Regions from separate parts of the Neorhizobium sp. P1_A6 genome, predicted to be linked through region 2. Evidence: riboswitches for the same ligand, from Rfam matches in the RefSeq annotation. Region 2 holds a riboswitch; each other region holds the start of a gene.

Region 1 (4,708 bases), on a different contig from region 2:
CGAACATCAGGCCACCGCGCCAGCCCTTGAAGCCGCCGAACGCTTCCGAAGCAGCGATCAGGACGAGGGCAAAACCGATAGCCGACAGCATGTCCGCCGCAAGCGTGTAAATGAAACGTTCGAAGCCATCGGCGGGAGCCCAGGCCTCTTCGCCGTGGTGATGCTCGGCGGCGGATGCCGTGGCACCTGCGGCAGGTGCAGCGTCATGGCTGTGGCCGGCCTCGGGCGCAGCATTTTCAAACACCTCGGCCCGCAGGATCAGCGGCACGGTGGAGAAGCTCTGCATCACGGTCAGCAGCAGTCCGGACAAAAGCCCGGCGATCACCGCCGTGAAGACGATGTTGCGAAACAACGACATTTGGGAGAACTCCTCAGTGGCAGGGGAAGGCGAGCGAGTGGCGCGTGTCATGCGCGGCATTGTGGACGACTTCCAGATGCGAGAAGCCGACAAAGCCAACGATGAACAGGCCGAGCAGGGCCGTCATGCTGAGGGGAATGATCTTCGAGGCGGAAATGGTGACTGCAGTTGCAGTAGTTGCAGTAGAATTCGTAACCATGGTCTCGTCCTTTCGCCCTCCACCCGAGGGCCGTTCACGTTCTTTGTCGCCTCTGGCAGGTCTCCTGGCTCGCGGATCGGACGCCTTCTCCCGCCTTCCCAGAAGTCCGTTGGCCGGATTTCCCAGTGGCATGACGGCCGGACGGCCGTTTTGGTCGAAGACTTTCCGCTTACAGTTGCGGGGGCAGCCGCGGGTTGGACGGCAGAATTCCGTCGCACCGCATTCCCTCTAAAACCCTTTCGGGCACCATAGGCTCGGTCACTATAGACGAATTCGGCGTCACGGCAATCGCCTTTGCGACGCATTGACATGGGCCTGCGACCGGGCTTACTTGAAGAGAGATGGTCCCTTTCCGGCAACGGGGAGGGCTAAGAGAGAATGCGGTGCGATCCCTTTTCAGGATCAATGCCGCGGCTGCCCCCGCAACTGTAGGCGGCGAGCCATTGCCTAAAACGGCCATTTGGCCGTCAAGCCACTGGGAAATCCGGCCAACGGACTTCTGGGAAGGCAGGCAAATGGCGACGACCCGCGAGCCAGGAGACCTGCCGTCCGATTCATTTTGCTTCACCGGGCGGGGTGCTCCGGAGGAAGTTTCTCGATCACCGCAGAGGGATTTTCGACCTTCTGCTCCGCGCCCCGATTTTTCGACCCCGGCGGGAACGCGGCTGACCGATGAGTGACCACCGACCAGATGATCCGGCAACCGCCGGCTCGGCAGATGTGACGATTTTCGTCTGCACCAATTGCCGCGACGCATCCGACGGCGAAGTCCGGCCGGGCATCGCGCTGATCGCGGCGCTGCGTGAAGCAGCAAGCGGCAAACCGCTGGCGGTCAAGCCGGTCACCTGCCTTGCCAATTGCGAAAAAAGCCCGAGTGCCGCCTTCAACCACAAGAGCGGCTGGTCCTATGTCTTCGGCCATCTGTCGCTCGACAATGTCGAGGATATCGTCACCGGCGCGATGATGCTGGCCGAGGACGAGCGCGGTTTCCTTCCCCTTCGCGGCCGCCCGACCTGCCTGCGCGGCAAGGGCATGACGGCCCGTATTCCACCCTTTCATCACCATGAGGACATGCCATCATGAGCGTTTCGTTCGACCGCGTTCCCTGCACCGTCGTTACCGGGTTTCTGGGAGCCGGCAAGACCACGCTGATCCGCAACCTGATCGAAAACCTGAAGGGTAAGCGGCTGGCGATCATCGTCAACGAATTCGGCGATGTCGGCATCGACGGAGACGTCCTGAAGGGCTGCGGCATCGAAAGCTGCCCGGAAGACAACATCATCGAGCTTGCCAACGGCTGCATCTGCTGCACCGTGGCGGACGATTTCGTGCCGGCGATCGACCGTATCCTGGCCATCGAACCCCGCGTCGATCACATCCTCATCGAGACCTCCGGCCTTGCGTTGCCGAAGCCCCTCGTCCAGGCGTTCCAGTGGCCTGACGTCAAGGCACGGGTGACGGTCGATGCGGTGATAGCCGTGGTCGACGGACTGGCGCTCGCCGAAGGCCGCGTTGCCGACGATCACGAGGCGCTGGAAGCGCAGCGCGACGCGGACGGCTCGATCGACCATGACGATCCGGTCGAGGAAGTGTTCGAGGACCAGGTCGCCTGCGCCGACATGATCGTGCTCACCAAGAGCGACCTCCTGGATGCTGCCGGCCTCGCGACCGCCAGGGATCGCGTTTCCGCGCATCTGCCACGTGCCGTGAAAATCGTCTCGGCCGCCAATGGCGCCATAGATCCCGCCGTACTGATTGGCCTCGGCCTCGCCGTCGAAGACGATATCGAAAACCGCAAGACCCATCACGACGGCGAACTCGACCACGATCACGACGATTTCGACAGCTTTGTCGTCGATCTGGCCGCCGTCACCGATGCCGAACAGCTCGCCGCCCGCATTTCTGCAACGGCCGAAGCCGAAAACGTGCTGCGCATAAAAGGCTTCGTGGAAGTCGCGAACAAGCCGATGCGCCTGCAGGTTCAGGCGGTAGGATCGCGCGTGAACCACTATTTCGACCGTGCCTGGGCACCCGGCGAAGCGCGGACAAGCCGCCTCGTCGTGATCGGCGAAAAAGGCATCGACCGCGCCGCGATCGAAAGGATGCTGGCCGCATAAGAAGGCCCGAGGGAAGGATGCACATACTCGCCACCACATCGTCGTCGCTTGACGACCTCATCGAACCGGTCGACCTCAATCAGTCGCCGGCCGACGTGGTGGTGCTATCCTTTTCCGGCAGCGACCTGAACGGCGTTGCGGCCGTCTGGGGTCCGGATTTGACAAGCCTCCGCCTCACCAATCTCTCCGACCTTCGCCATCCTATGTCGGTCGATCTTTGGATCGAGAAGACGGCTACCCAGGCCAAGGTCATCCTCGTGCGCATTCTCGGCGGTTACGACCGCTGGGCTTATGGCGTGGAAGAACTTTCGCACATGGCGAAGCGGAAAAAGATCGCGCTGGCGCTGCTGCCCGGCGAATGCAGCATCCGCGACGAACGGCTGACCGTCGCCTCGACCGTTTCGGAAGACCGGATCGCCGGCATCCTGAGCTGTTTCCGCGAAGGCGGGCCGGCCAACATGCGGCTTCTGGCGAGGTTGCTGACGACGCTGGCCGAGGGCAAAACGGAATCGCTGCCGCAGGCGGCCCCGGTGCCGAAAGCCGGCTATTACGCGCCCGGAAAAGGCATTGTCGAGATCAACGACCTGCTGGCCCGCTTTGCGCCGGATGCGCCGCGCTTGCCGATCCTGTTCTACCGCTCCATGCTGCTTGCGAATGACGCGGCGCCGATCGACGCACTGTTCGAAGCGCTGAAAAAGCGCGGTTTTGCACCGGTGCCGATCTTCGTCGGCGGACTGAAGGAGCCGGATGCACTGGCCTTCGTCGAACAGGCGGTCTCGGACCTGAAATCTGCGGCCATCCTTTCCACCACCGCCTTTGCCAGCGGCACTGATGGCAACGGTGAGACGGTCTTCGACCGCACCGGCGTGCCGGTCTTCCAGGTCGTCGTCGCCACGACCCGCCGCGATGGCTGGACGGAGAGCCGGCGCGGCCTCAACCCCGCCGACCTCGCAATGCACGTCGTCCTGCCGGAACTCGATGGACGCATTCTTGCCGGCGCGATCTCCTTCAAGGCAGGCGAAAGCTCCGCCAATCTCGTCAACCAGCCGGAACCGGACCGGGTCGAACAGGTCGTCGACCGTATTGCTGCCTTCCTGCGGATGAAGGCGGCACCGCGTGCCGAGCGGAAGATCGTTATCTTGATGCCGGACTATCCGAGCGCGCCCGGACGCACCGGTTATGCAGTCGGCCTGGACGTGCCACAGAGCGTGCTCGGGATGCTGCATGAATTATCGGTAGCCGGCTATGATGTTTCGGATATCCCTGAGACTCCGCGTGATCTTCTCGATCGCCTGGGTGCCCAGTCCGCCGGCCACCCACGCGCCGCCTACGATCCCCTGCCCGTTGCAGAGGCGGCGTGGGGCGGGCCCGAAGCCGATGAAGACCTGGAGGGCGGCGCTTTCCGTTTCCGCGCCGCGACCTTCGGCAACATCACCGTCGCGCTCGCGCCCGACCGCGGCCGCAACGCCGATCGCCGCGCCGACTATCACAGCCCCGACCTGCCTCCCCGCCACGCTCTGATCGCCTTCGGCCAATGGATGCGCGAGACGCTTGGCGCCCATGCGATCGTCCATGTCGGTGCGCACGGGACGCTCGAATGGCTGCCGGGCAAGACCGTGGCGCTGTCGAAGGATTGTTTTCCCGAAATCGTCACCGGCGGCCTGCCGGTCATCTACCCCTTCATCGTCTCTAATCCGGGCGAGGCAGCGGTCGCGAAACGGCGGATCGCCGCCGTCACGATCGGCCACCTGCCGCCGGTCCTGGCCGGCGCGGGCCTTTCGGACGAACAGAAGAAACTGGAACTGCTGGTCGACGAATATGCCCAGGCCGACGGGCTCGACCGCCGCCGCCGCGACCGGCTGGCCAAGCTGATCGTCGAGACCGCCCGCGACACCGGACTGGCCGGCGAGGCCGGCGTCTCGAACAGTGACGATCCCGATACGGCGCTCACCCGCATCGACGCCTTTCTCTGCGATCTCAAGGACTTTTCGATCAAGGACGGCCAGCACGTCTTCGGGCAGGCGGCACCCGGCG
Region 2 (4,708 bases):
GACGGAGGAGGCGATCACGGCGTCGCGGATGAGGCCTGCCTCGAAACCCTGTTCGAGCAGCGATTGTACCATGGAACTGGCCGTCTCGGCGGAATCCGAGGTCGAGATGTCGATCAGCGCGTACCACGGATGCGGCTCGGAGAGCGGATCGCGCACGCCCTCTATATGCCGAACCACGAATTCGATGCCGATGCGCGGCATCAGCTCGAAACCGGTCAACGCCGTGCCGCAGAGGTTCGAGGCCCGCTCGAAGAGTTTTAACGCGTCTGCCGGCGAATTGAGGCCGGCAAGTGCGACCTGGTGCCCGACCGGTTGCGGAAAAAGTTTCAGCACCGCACCGGTGATGATGCCGAGCGTGCCTTCCGCGCCGATGAAGAGGTCGCGTAGGTCGTAACCGGTATTGTCCTTCTTGAGCCGGCGCAGGCCGTCCCAGATCTCGCCTGTCGGCAGCACCACTTCGAGCCCGAGGCAGAGCTGGCGGGTATTGCCATAGGCGAGCACGGCAGTACCGCCGGCATTGGTGGAGAGGTTGCCGCCGATGCGGCAGGAGCCCTCCGAACCGAGCGACAGGGGAAACAGCCGGTCGACGGCTTCCGCCGCCTTCTGCACGTCGGCAAGGATGGCGCCGCCGTCGGCGACCAGCACGTTGGCGACCGGATCGACGTCACGGATGCGGTTCATGCGTTCGAGCGAGACGATCAGGTCGCTGCCGCCGGTGCGCGGCGTCTGGCCTCCGACAAGGCCGGTATTGCCGGTTTGCGGCACGATCGGCGTGCCGGTCTCGCTTGCAAGCTTCAGGATCGCGGACACTTCCTCGACCGAGCCCGGTTTCAGTAGCATCGGCGAGGAACCCTTGTAGAGCCCGCGGCCCTCGACCAGATGCGGCGCAAGATCATTGGCATCGCGCAGCACGTGATTTTCGCCGACGATCGCGGCGAAGCGGTCGAGAAGTTCTGGTTTCGGCCCGGAAATATCCATCAGCGTCTCCTCCTCTTTTGCCCCGGCTTATTCCCGCGGGGCAGCCGCCCTCGCCAGCCGGTCGTTGATCGCTTCGCCGAGCCCGTGGTCGGGAATGGGCGTGACGGCGATACTGGCGGCGCCGGTGGCGTCGGCGCGCTTCAGGTAATCGAACAGGTTTGCCGCCGCCTGCGCAAGATCGCCGGACGGGCTCAGATCAAAAACCGCCGTCGCGAGTTCCATTCCCTTCACGGGAGCAGAACCGAGCCGGATCAATGCCTCGCCGGTCTCGACATGGTCGGCATTGAGCCTGACCGCCGCTCCCGGCGCGTAATGGGAAGCGAGCATGCCGGGAGCTTCGATGATCGCCGCTGGTCCTTCCAGTCGGATCACCGTAAGGCCGGTCGCCTTCTCGATCTCTTCCACGGCAACCCCGCCCGGCCGCAGCAGCCGGATCACGCCATCCTCGACACGAACGATGGTCGATTCGACGCCGACCGGGGCCGCGCCGCCGTCGATGATCAAAGCCAGCTTGTCGCCCAGGTCGTCGGCCACGTGGGCGGCGCTGGTCGGGCTCACCTTGCCGGACGTGTTGGCGCTCGGCGCCGCAAGCGGCTTGCCGAAGGCGCGGATCAGATCGGAAGCGAAGCCCTTGGGAAGCCGGATGCCGACCGTATCGAGCCCGGCCGTCGCCAGCGCGTGGATGCCGCTTTCGGGTTTCAGGGGCAGGATCAGGGTGAGGGGTCCCGGCCAGAAGGCTTGGCCAAGCTTTCGCGAAATCGGATCGAAGTCGGCATAACGCTCGGCCATGGCTAGATCCGACATATGGCAGATCAGCGGATTGAAGCGCGGCCGCCCCTTGGTCTCGTAGATGCGGGTGATGGCGGCGGGATTGGTGGCATCGGCCGCAAGCCCGTAGACCGTCTCGGTGGGGATCGCCACGGGCAGGCCGTCTGCAAGCACGACGCAGGCCTGGGCGAGCGCGCCGTCATGGTCCCGGGTGATGTCGATGATTTGAGCCGTCATATCCGCCCGTCAATAACGCGGACCCGGGCGTCTTCATAGCTTTTTGATGATCTCGCGGAGCATTTCGTTGGAAGTTCCGAGCATCAGCACGTTCTTGATCGCTTCCATCGGATCGTTGGTCCGGAACAGAAGGCCGTTCTTGCGGATCGACCGGTTGATCTGCAGCGGCTGGCCGGCCTCTCGTTCGACAGCGACGGCGAAATACATGCGCGAATAGGCCGTGCTGATACGCTCGAAGAACGTTTCCTCCCCGCCCATCTCCGAGACGAAATTGGCAATGTAGAAGGACCAGCTGACCGGCACGCCGTGGGCAAGTTGCGTTTTTGCCGCCGTGACATGGCAATAGCCGAGATGTGGCCGCTCATCGAGCGTGTGGTGAAAGATGATCTTCGGAAACTTGATCGAGCGATGGAAGGAGTTGATCCGGTTGTGGCTTGTCTCGCCGGCCGCCTCCAGCCTTTTGCCCGTGCGCTCTGCGACCTCGTCATGGGTGAGATAACGGCGCTCTTCCGGCAGCCAGATCGGATTGTAGCGGGCGATGCGCCCCGTCCGAAGGAATTCGGAATGGGCAGCGGTCTTCACTGCCACCGGCGCCGGAGGCTTTGGTGGAGGAGCTTTATAGTAACGGATTTTTCCCTTGGCCTGCACGGTGGCATCGCTCCCATTCGAGCCGGGATTTTATGGCTTATCCCTTAATGACAGGTTTCGCTTTCGCGGGGCTGGAGTGTTGCATTCCGGGCCGTTTCGTCGCTGTCGCCAACGCGGTTGCCGATGTCGCAATGTCGCCTATGCGACACGCTCGCTCGATGATTATATCCGCCTCGATCTTGAGGTGCCGCCTGTCTAGGGAAGGCGGAGAATTGGGAAGCCGGCAGGGGTTTTCAAAACCTTGATCCGGCGCTGCCCCCGCAACGGTGGTGGAGCAAGAAAGCTTGGTACAGGCCACTGGGAAAGAGCCGAAAAGGCCGCCCGGGAAGGCGCCGAGCCCGTCCCGCAGCGGACAGCTCCTGAGCCCGGAAACCAGCCTCGGGACAAAAGATGACGACCGGACGCGGCGGGCGTTCGGGACAGGGTTTGGGGCGGGCCTGGGGCCGGCCGGCATTTCCATGTCCTTCCGCTGTCCACATTGACGAGGAAGGTAAGTATATGGAAATTCGCAATCAGGCCCTGCGGCAGCTCAAGAACCGCCGCGAGGGATTCAGCCTCGAACAGCCCTTCTATACCGATCCCGCCTATTTCAAGCTCGATCTGGAAATGATCTGGTACCGCGACTGGCTGTTCGTCGGGCATGATTGCGAGCTGCCCAAGGCCGGCGCCTATTTCACCCTGCAGATCGGCGACTATCCGGTGGTGATCGTGCGTGGCCGCGACAACCAGATCCGGGCGCTGCACAATACCTGCCGCCATCGCGGCAGCCGTGTCTGCACCAAGGAACATGGTTCGGCGGTGCGGCTCGTTTGTCCTTACCATCAGTGGACCTACGAACTGGACGGCTCGCTTCTGGTCGGCCGCCAGATGGGCCAGGATTTCGACAAGACCCAGTTCAGCATGAAGAAGGTCCATTGCGAGAGCGTCGCCGGCTTTATCTTCATCTGCCTTGCCAACGAGGCGCCGGATTTCGCGCCGGTTCGCGCCGCGATCGAGCCCTATATGGCCCCGCACCGCTTGTCGGAAGCCAAGGTCGCGCACCAGTCGACGATCATCGAAAAGGGCAACTGGAAGCTCGTCTGGGAAAACAATCGCGAATGTTACCATTGCGCCGCCAACCATCCGGAGCTCTGCCGCACCTATCCGGAATCGCCGACCGCGACCGGTGTCCAGGGCGCCAAGGACGATCCGGTCATCGCCGCCCATTGGCAGCGCTGTGAGGCGGCCGGGTTGCCGAGCGAATTCCGGATGGACGAGACCGGCCAGTTCCGCGTCGCGCGCATGCCGCTGATCGAGGATGCCGAGAGCTATACGATGAGCGGCCGCAACGCCGTGCAGCGCAAACTCTCCGACGACGTGACGATCGACTCGATCGGCACCATGCTGCTCTTCCACTATCCGAGCAGCTGGAACCACATTCTCGGCGATCACGCTATCTCGTTCCGCGTCACCCCGCTTGGGCCGGAGGAAACGGCGGTTACCACCAAATGGCTGGTCCATAAGGACGCGGTCGAGGGCGTCGACTACAATCTCGAAGATCTGGCCCACGTCTGGAACATGACCAACGACCAGGACCGCCAGATCGTCGAGGAAAACGCCTTCGGCATCCGCTCACCCGCCTATGAGCCAGGCCCCTATTCGGCGCTCCACGAAGGCGGTGTCATGCAGTTCGTCGAATGGTACTCGAACTTCATGGTCAACCGGCTGCAGGGCGAGCAGGCGCAACTCTCGATCGTCGCCTGATCGCCAATTCGTGATCGGCGTTGATCGGCGCGGGGCGTGGCTCCAGGAACGGAATCCCGCGTGTGGCGTTGTTTTCTGATTGAAAATCAGAATGAGGAAGCACCCCGCATGAACGCCTTTCGCCTACGCCTGACCGCAGCGGCAGTCGCCGTTGTCACGACATTTGCTGGCCTTGTACCTGCGCAGGCTGTCCAAATGCCGGCTCCGCCATCCGGCATTTCGGCCGCCAGCGATGTCACCAATGTCCAGTATCGTCGCGACTTCCGGCGTGACCGCTACGGTTGGTATCGCGGCCATCGCGGTTACCGCGACCGCCGCCCCGGTTATCGCTATC
Region 3 (4,708 bases), on a different contig from region 2:
CCTTCCAGATGAGCCAGTTCGAGGCGGCCGTTGCCGTCACCGAATGGAGACGGATTGGCGAGACCTGGCACTGCGCTCGCGGGCCGATGGCGCGCATTCCGGAAAAGGAGGAGGCGGACTATCGCGCCTGCCTTCTGGGCTTCCGCGACTACGTCAACAAGAACGGCTTCAAGTCGGTCGTTCTCGGCCTGTCCGGCGGCATCGACAGTGCCATCTGCGCGGCGATCGCTGTCGATGCGCTGGGCGAGGAGAGGGTGCGCACGGTGATGCTGCCCTATCGCTACACCTCCGAGGATTCGCTGAAGGACGCAGCCGATTGCGCCAGGGCGCTCGGCTGCCGGTACGACATCGTGCAGATCGCCGAGCCGGTGGACGGTTTTTCGTCAGCGCTGGCCGAGCTGTTCGAAGGAACCGACGAGGGGATTACCGAAGAGAACCTCCAGAGCCGCGCCCGCGGCACGATCCTGATGGCGATCTCCAACAAGTTCGGCTCGATGGTGGTGACGACCGGCAACAAGTCGGAAATGTCGGTCGGCTACGCAACGCTCTACGGCGACATGAACGGCGGCTTCAATCCGATCAAGGACCTCTACAAGATGCAGGTCTACGCGCTGGCCGCCTGGCGCAACGAACACCTGCCGCCGACGGCTCTTGGCCCAAGCGGCGAGGTGATCCCGAAGAACATCATCTCCAAGGCCCCGTCCGCGGAACTCAGACCCAACCAGACCGACCAGGATTCGCTGCCGCCCTATCCGGTGCTCGACGACATTCTCGAATGCCTCGTCGAGCTGGAAATGGGCACCGAGGAGATCGTCGCCCGCGGCCACGACATCGCGACTGTTCACCGGATCGAACACCTGCTCTATCTCGCCGAATACAAGCGGCGCCAATCGGCGCCGGGCGTCAAGATCACCAAGAAGAATTTTGGCCGCGATCGGCGCTATCCGATCACCAACCGTTTCCGCGATCGATAGGAGAGGATCATGGCCCCGCGCAGCTCCGTCGAGATCTTCAATATCCGGACGAGGGCGATGCGGGTGGTCTGGCAGACGGAAGCCCTGTTCGAGGCGCCCAACTGGTCGCCGGACGGGCGCTACCTGATGCTCAACAGCGAGGGCCTGATCTATCGTCTGTCACCGGCGGGTGATGACGGGCCTGAACCGGTCGATACCGGCTTTGCCCGCCAATGCAACAACGACCACGGCATTTCGCCGGACGGTTCGCTGATCGCCATTTCCGACAAGGTCGAGTTCGGCAAGTCGACGATCTATGTGCTTCCCGCCGGCGGCGGCGTGCCGCGGCTGGTGACCCGGAATCTGCCGTCCTATTGGCATGGCTGGTCGCCGGACGGAAAAAACTTCGCCTATTGCGGCATCCGCGGCGACGAGTTCGACATCTATACCATCGGCATCGAAGGTGGCGCAGAGACGCGGCTGACATTCGGCGAGGGCCGCAATGACGGGCCAGACTATTCGCCGGATGGAAAATGGATCTACTTCAATTCCAGTCGCACCGGGCTGATGCAGATCTGGCGCGTCCCGGCCGCAGGCGGCGTCGCGGAGCGGATCACCGACGGCGGTTACGGCGACTGGTTTCCACATCCGTCACCGAAGGGTGACAAGATCGTCTTTGTCTCCTACGACGCCGATGTCTTCGACCATCCGCGCGATCTTGACGTCCGCGTCAGGCTGATGGACATGGACGGCGGCAATGTCGAAACGCTGTTCGAGCTTTTCGGCGGGCAAGGCACGATGAATTCGCCGAACTGGTCGCCTGATGGCGATGAGTTTGCCTATGTGCGCTATTTCCCTGTCGCATGAACGCCTTGCGCCGAAGATAGCGTGAGGGCATAAACAATCCTGTAAGGTGCCGGCGACAAGCCGGAGAATCGGGAATCCGGGGTGGAACCGGAACGTGCCCAACGCTGTGAGGTGGACGCTCGGCCGCAGGATTTTAAAGCCACTGGGATTTTTCCGGGAAGGCGGCGGTGCAGGCGGATGAAGCCAAGTCAGAAGACCGGCCTGACAAGATAGACCAGCCCGCGCGGACGGCGGAAAGGTTTCGAACCTCTTTTTGCCCAAAGGCTTCAAGCCGGGAAGGCAAGGGAGCGACGGCATTGTTGGGGACTTGACGATGCAGACTGATCCTTTCGCGCATGCCTTGCTGCCTGCAGGCGAGTTTTCCAAGGTCGAACGCGCCGCCGTCTACCGGGCGATCGAGACACGCCGCGACGTGCGCGACCAGTTCCTGCCCGATCCGCTGCCGGACGACTTGGTGATGCGGCTGCTCGGCGCCGCCCATGCCGCACCCTCGGTCGGCTTCATGCAGCCCTGGAATTTCATCCTCATCCGCGATCCGGCGGTACGCGAGGCCGCCCGGGCCGCCTTTTCGCGTGCGAATGACGAGGCCGTGGAGATGTTTGCCGAGGAAAGCCGCGACCTCTATCGCAGTCTCAAGCTCGAAGGCATCGTCAAGGCGCCGCTGTCGATCTGCGTCACCTGCGATCCGGACCGCGCCGGTCCGGTCGTGCTCGGCCGGACCCATAATCCGCGCATGGATGCCTATTCGACCGTCTGCGCCGTGCAGAACCTCTGGCTGGCGGCAAGGGCCGAGGGCGTCGGTGTCGGCTGGGTCAGCATTTTCCGCGACGAGGACGTGCGCGGGCTGCTCGGCATTCCCGACCGCGTCGAGATCGTCGCCTGGCTCTGCCTCGGTTACGTCGATCGGCTCTACGGCGAACCCGAACTGGCGCTCAAGGGCTGGCGCCAGCGCTTGGGCCTGGACGCGCTGATCTTTCAGGACCGATGGAACGGCCGCTGACTATTGCTGCGGCTGCGGTCCTGCCGATTTCGGATTGGTGAGATCGATACCCGCTTCGGGCAGGAAGGTCGGCCCGACGGTGCGCACCTTTTTGCTTGGGTCGTATGGCCGCTCCGGCGGTGGTGTGAGCACTGGCGGCGGGACTGCGGTCGCCTGCGGCTTTTGCGGCGGGTGGGTGCGCAGGTTGGTAATTCCGGAATAAGGCTCCTCTTGCCTGGGAAGCTCGATGCCCGGCACCTTTCGCTTGTCGTCGACTACAGGCGGCAGCGGCTCGAAAGAAGGGATGCAGCGCTGTTCGCGAATGGCGGCGAGAATGGCATTCCGCTCTTCCGAGGGCAGGATCATCTGCCGCGAACCGTTGCGCTCTGCCATCAGCGTGTCGCGGCTCTGCTCCATTCTTCCCAGCGCATCCCGCATCTGGCCGCAGACCTCGGCATTGGGGCCGCCGAGAACTACGACGCTGCCGTTGCCGCAGCCGGCGCGGCGCATGTCGACCCGCAGTTCACGGATGTCGGCATTATATTCGCCGAGCTGCTGGGCGTAGGAGCGCGCCGCAGACGTGTTGCCGATGATTTCCGGGCTGTTTCCAAGTTTCCGGTAAAGCGCTGCGCAAACGGCGGGGTCTCCCGCCAGCGCTGCGGCAGGCAAAAACAAGAGCGGTATGGTCAGCAGGCCGCGAAGCGGTATCGGCAATTCCGGCATCCTCTCCTTTAGTTAGTAGAAGATGCCATCATGGAACGTGCCGGTTGATAATCTCATAAAGCCGCGATCACCGCACGGTGAAATCTATCCAGGGGCCGGCTGAGCCCCGGGCGGGGCTCAAATCATCGCATCGAGAGAATTATGCAACTCAGGATTGAAATTGCAGATTGGGTTGCGATGCTTCCACGACGGCGAGCGCCGCCATGTTCACCACGCCGCGCGACGTGACCGAGGACGACAGGATATGCGCCGGTTGGGCCGCCCCGAGAAGGATGGGGCCGACATGCAGGGCGTCCGTGAGGTTGCGGACGAGACCAAGCGAGATGTTTGCCGCATCGAGGTTCGGGAAAACCAGCAGGTTGGCTTCGCCGGTCAGCGAACTGTCCGGCATGGCCCGCTTGCGCAGCGTTTCCGACAATGCCGAACCACCTTGCATTTCGCCGTCCACTTCCAGCTCCGGCGCCCGCTGGCGCACCAGCTTCAGGGCAGCCCGCATCTTCTGCGCACTCTCGGAATCGCGCGAGCCGAAATTCGAGTGGCAGATCAGCGCCGCCTTCGGGGTGATGCCGAACCGGCGGATTTCCTCTGCCGCCAGAATGGTGATCTCGGCAATTTCCTGCGCGGACGGGTTGTAGTTGACGAACGTGTCGGTGAAGAACATCGCGCCGCGCTGGGAAATCACCAGGCTGAGGCCCGAGAAGGCGCAGACGCCCGGACGCTTGCCGATGATCTGGTTCACGTCGCTGAGGTGCTTGTCATAACGGCCCTCGACGCCGCAGATCAGCGCATCCGCATCACCGCGCTTGACCGCCAGCGCACCGATTACCGTATTGTTGGTGCGCACGATCGTGCGCGCCGCTTCCGGATTGATGCCTTCGCGGCCGACCAGTGCGAAATATTCGTCGACATAATCGCGGTAGCGCGGATCGTCTTCCGGGTTGACCACGGCGAAATCGACATTCGGGCGGATGCGGATGCCGAAACGGGCAAGCCGCGCCTCGATGACCGAAGGACGGCCGATCAGGATCGGCGTCGCGGTCTTTTCCTCGAGCAGGACCTGGGCGGCGCGCAGCACGCGCTCGTCCTCGCCTTCCGAAAAGATCACCCGGTTCTTTTCGGAAACCTTGGCGGCGCTGAAGATCGGCTTCATCACGAAACCGGAGCGCCAGACGAAGCGGTTCAGCTG

What was found. A riboswitch is a leader RNA that binds a small molecule or an ion and turns the genes downstream of it on or off. The one in region 2 is predicted to bind cobalamin.
Region 1: another riboswitch for cobalamin. It lies ahead of AC1D3C_RS23605 (DUF1636 family protein); the one in region 2 lies ahead of AC1D3C_RS21970 (aromatic ring-hydroxylating oxygenase subunit alpha).
Region 3: another riboswitch for cobalamin. It lies ahead of bluB (5,6-dimethylbenzimidazole synthase); the one in region 2 lies ahead of AC1D3C_RS21970 (aromatic ring-hydroxylating oxygenase subunit alpha).

The regions. Positions count from the first base shown of each region.
Region 1 is NZ_JBFTZM010000013.1:135,659-140,366, reverse strand. It holds gene AC1D3C_RS23615 (CbtA family protein) at 1-358, opposite strand, end outside; gene AC1D3C_RS23610 (CbtB domain-containing protein) at 372-557, opposite strand; cobalamin riboswitch at 595-823, opposite strand; cobalamin riboswitch at 883-1,121, shown strand; gene AC1D3C_RS23605 (DUF1636 family protein) at 1,230-1,640, shown strand; gene cobW (cobalamin biosynthesis protein CobW) at 1,637-2,674, shown strand; gene cobN (cobaltochelatase subunit CobN) at 2,692-4,708, shown strand, end outside.
Region 2 is NZ_JBFTZM010000011.1:186,994-191,701, reverse strand. It holds gene AC1D3C_RS21985 (FAD-binding oxidoreductase) at 1-978, opposite strand, end outside; gene AC1D3C_RS21980 (L-threonylcarbamoyladenylate synthase) at 1,006-1,983, opposite strand; gene AC1D3C_RS21975 (DUF6656 family protein) at 2,017-2,613, opposite strand; cobalamin riboswitch at 2,797-3,026, shown strand; gene AC1D3C_RS21970 (aromatic ring-hydroxylating oxygenase subunit alpha) at 3,130-4,374, shown strand; gene AC1D3C_RS21965 (BA14K family protein) at 4,483-4,708, shown strand, end outside.
Region 3 is NZ_JBFTZM010000003.1:185,356-190,063, reverse strand. It holds gene AC1D3C_RS07770 (NAD+ synthase) at 1-974, shown strand, start outside; gene AC1D3C_RS07765 (TolB family protein) at 984-1,820, shown strand; cobalamin riboswitch at 1,848-2,039, shown strand; gene bluB (5,6-dimethylbenzimidazole synthase) at 2,134-2,820, shown strand; gene AC1D3C_RS07755 (hypothetical protein) at 2,821-3,522, opposite strand; gene AC1D3C_RS07750 (NADP-dependent malic enzyme) at 3,671-4,708, opposite strand, start outside.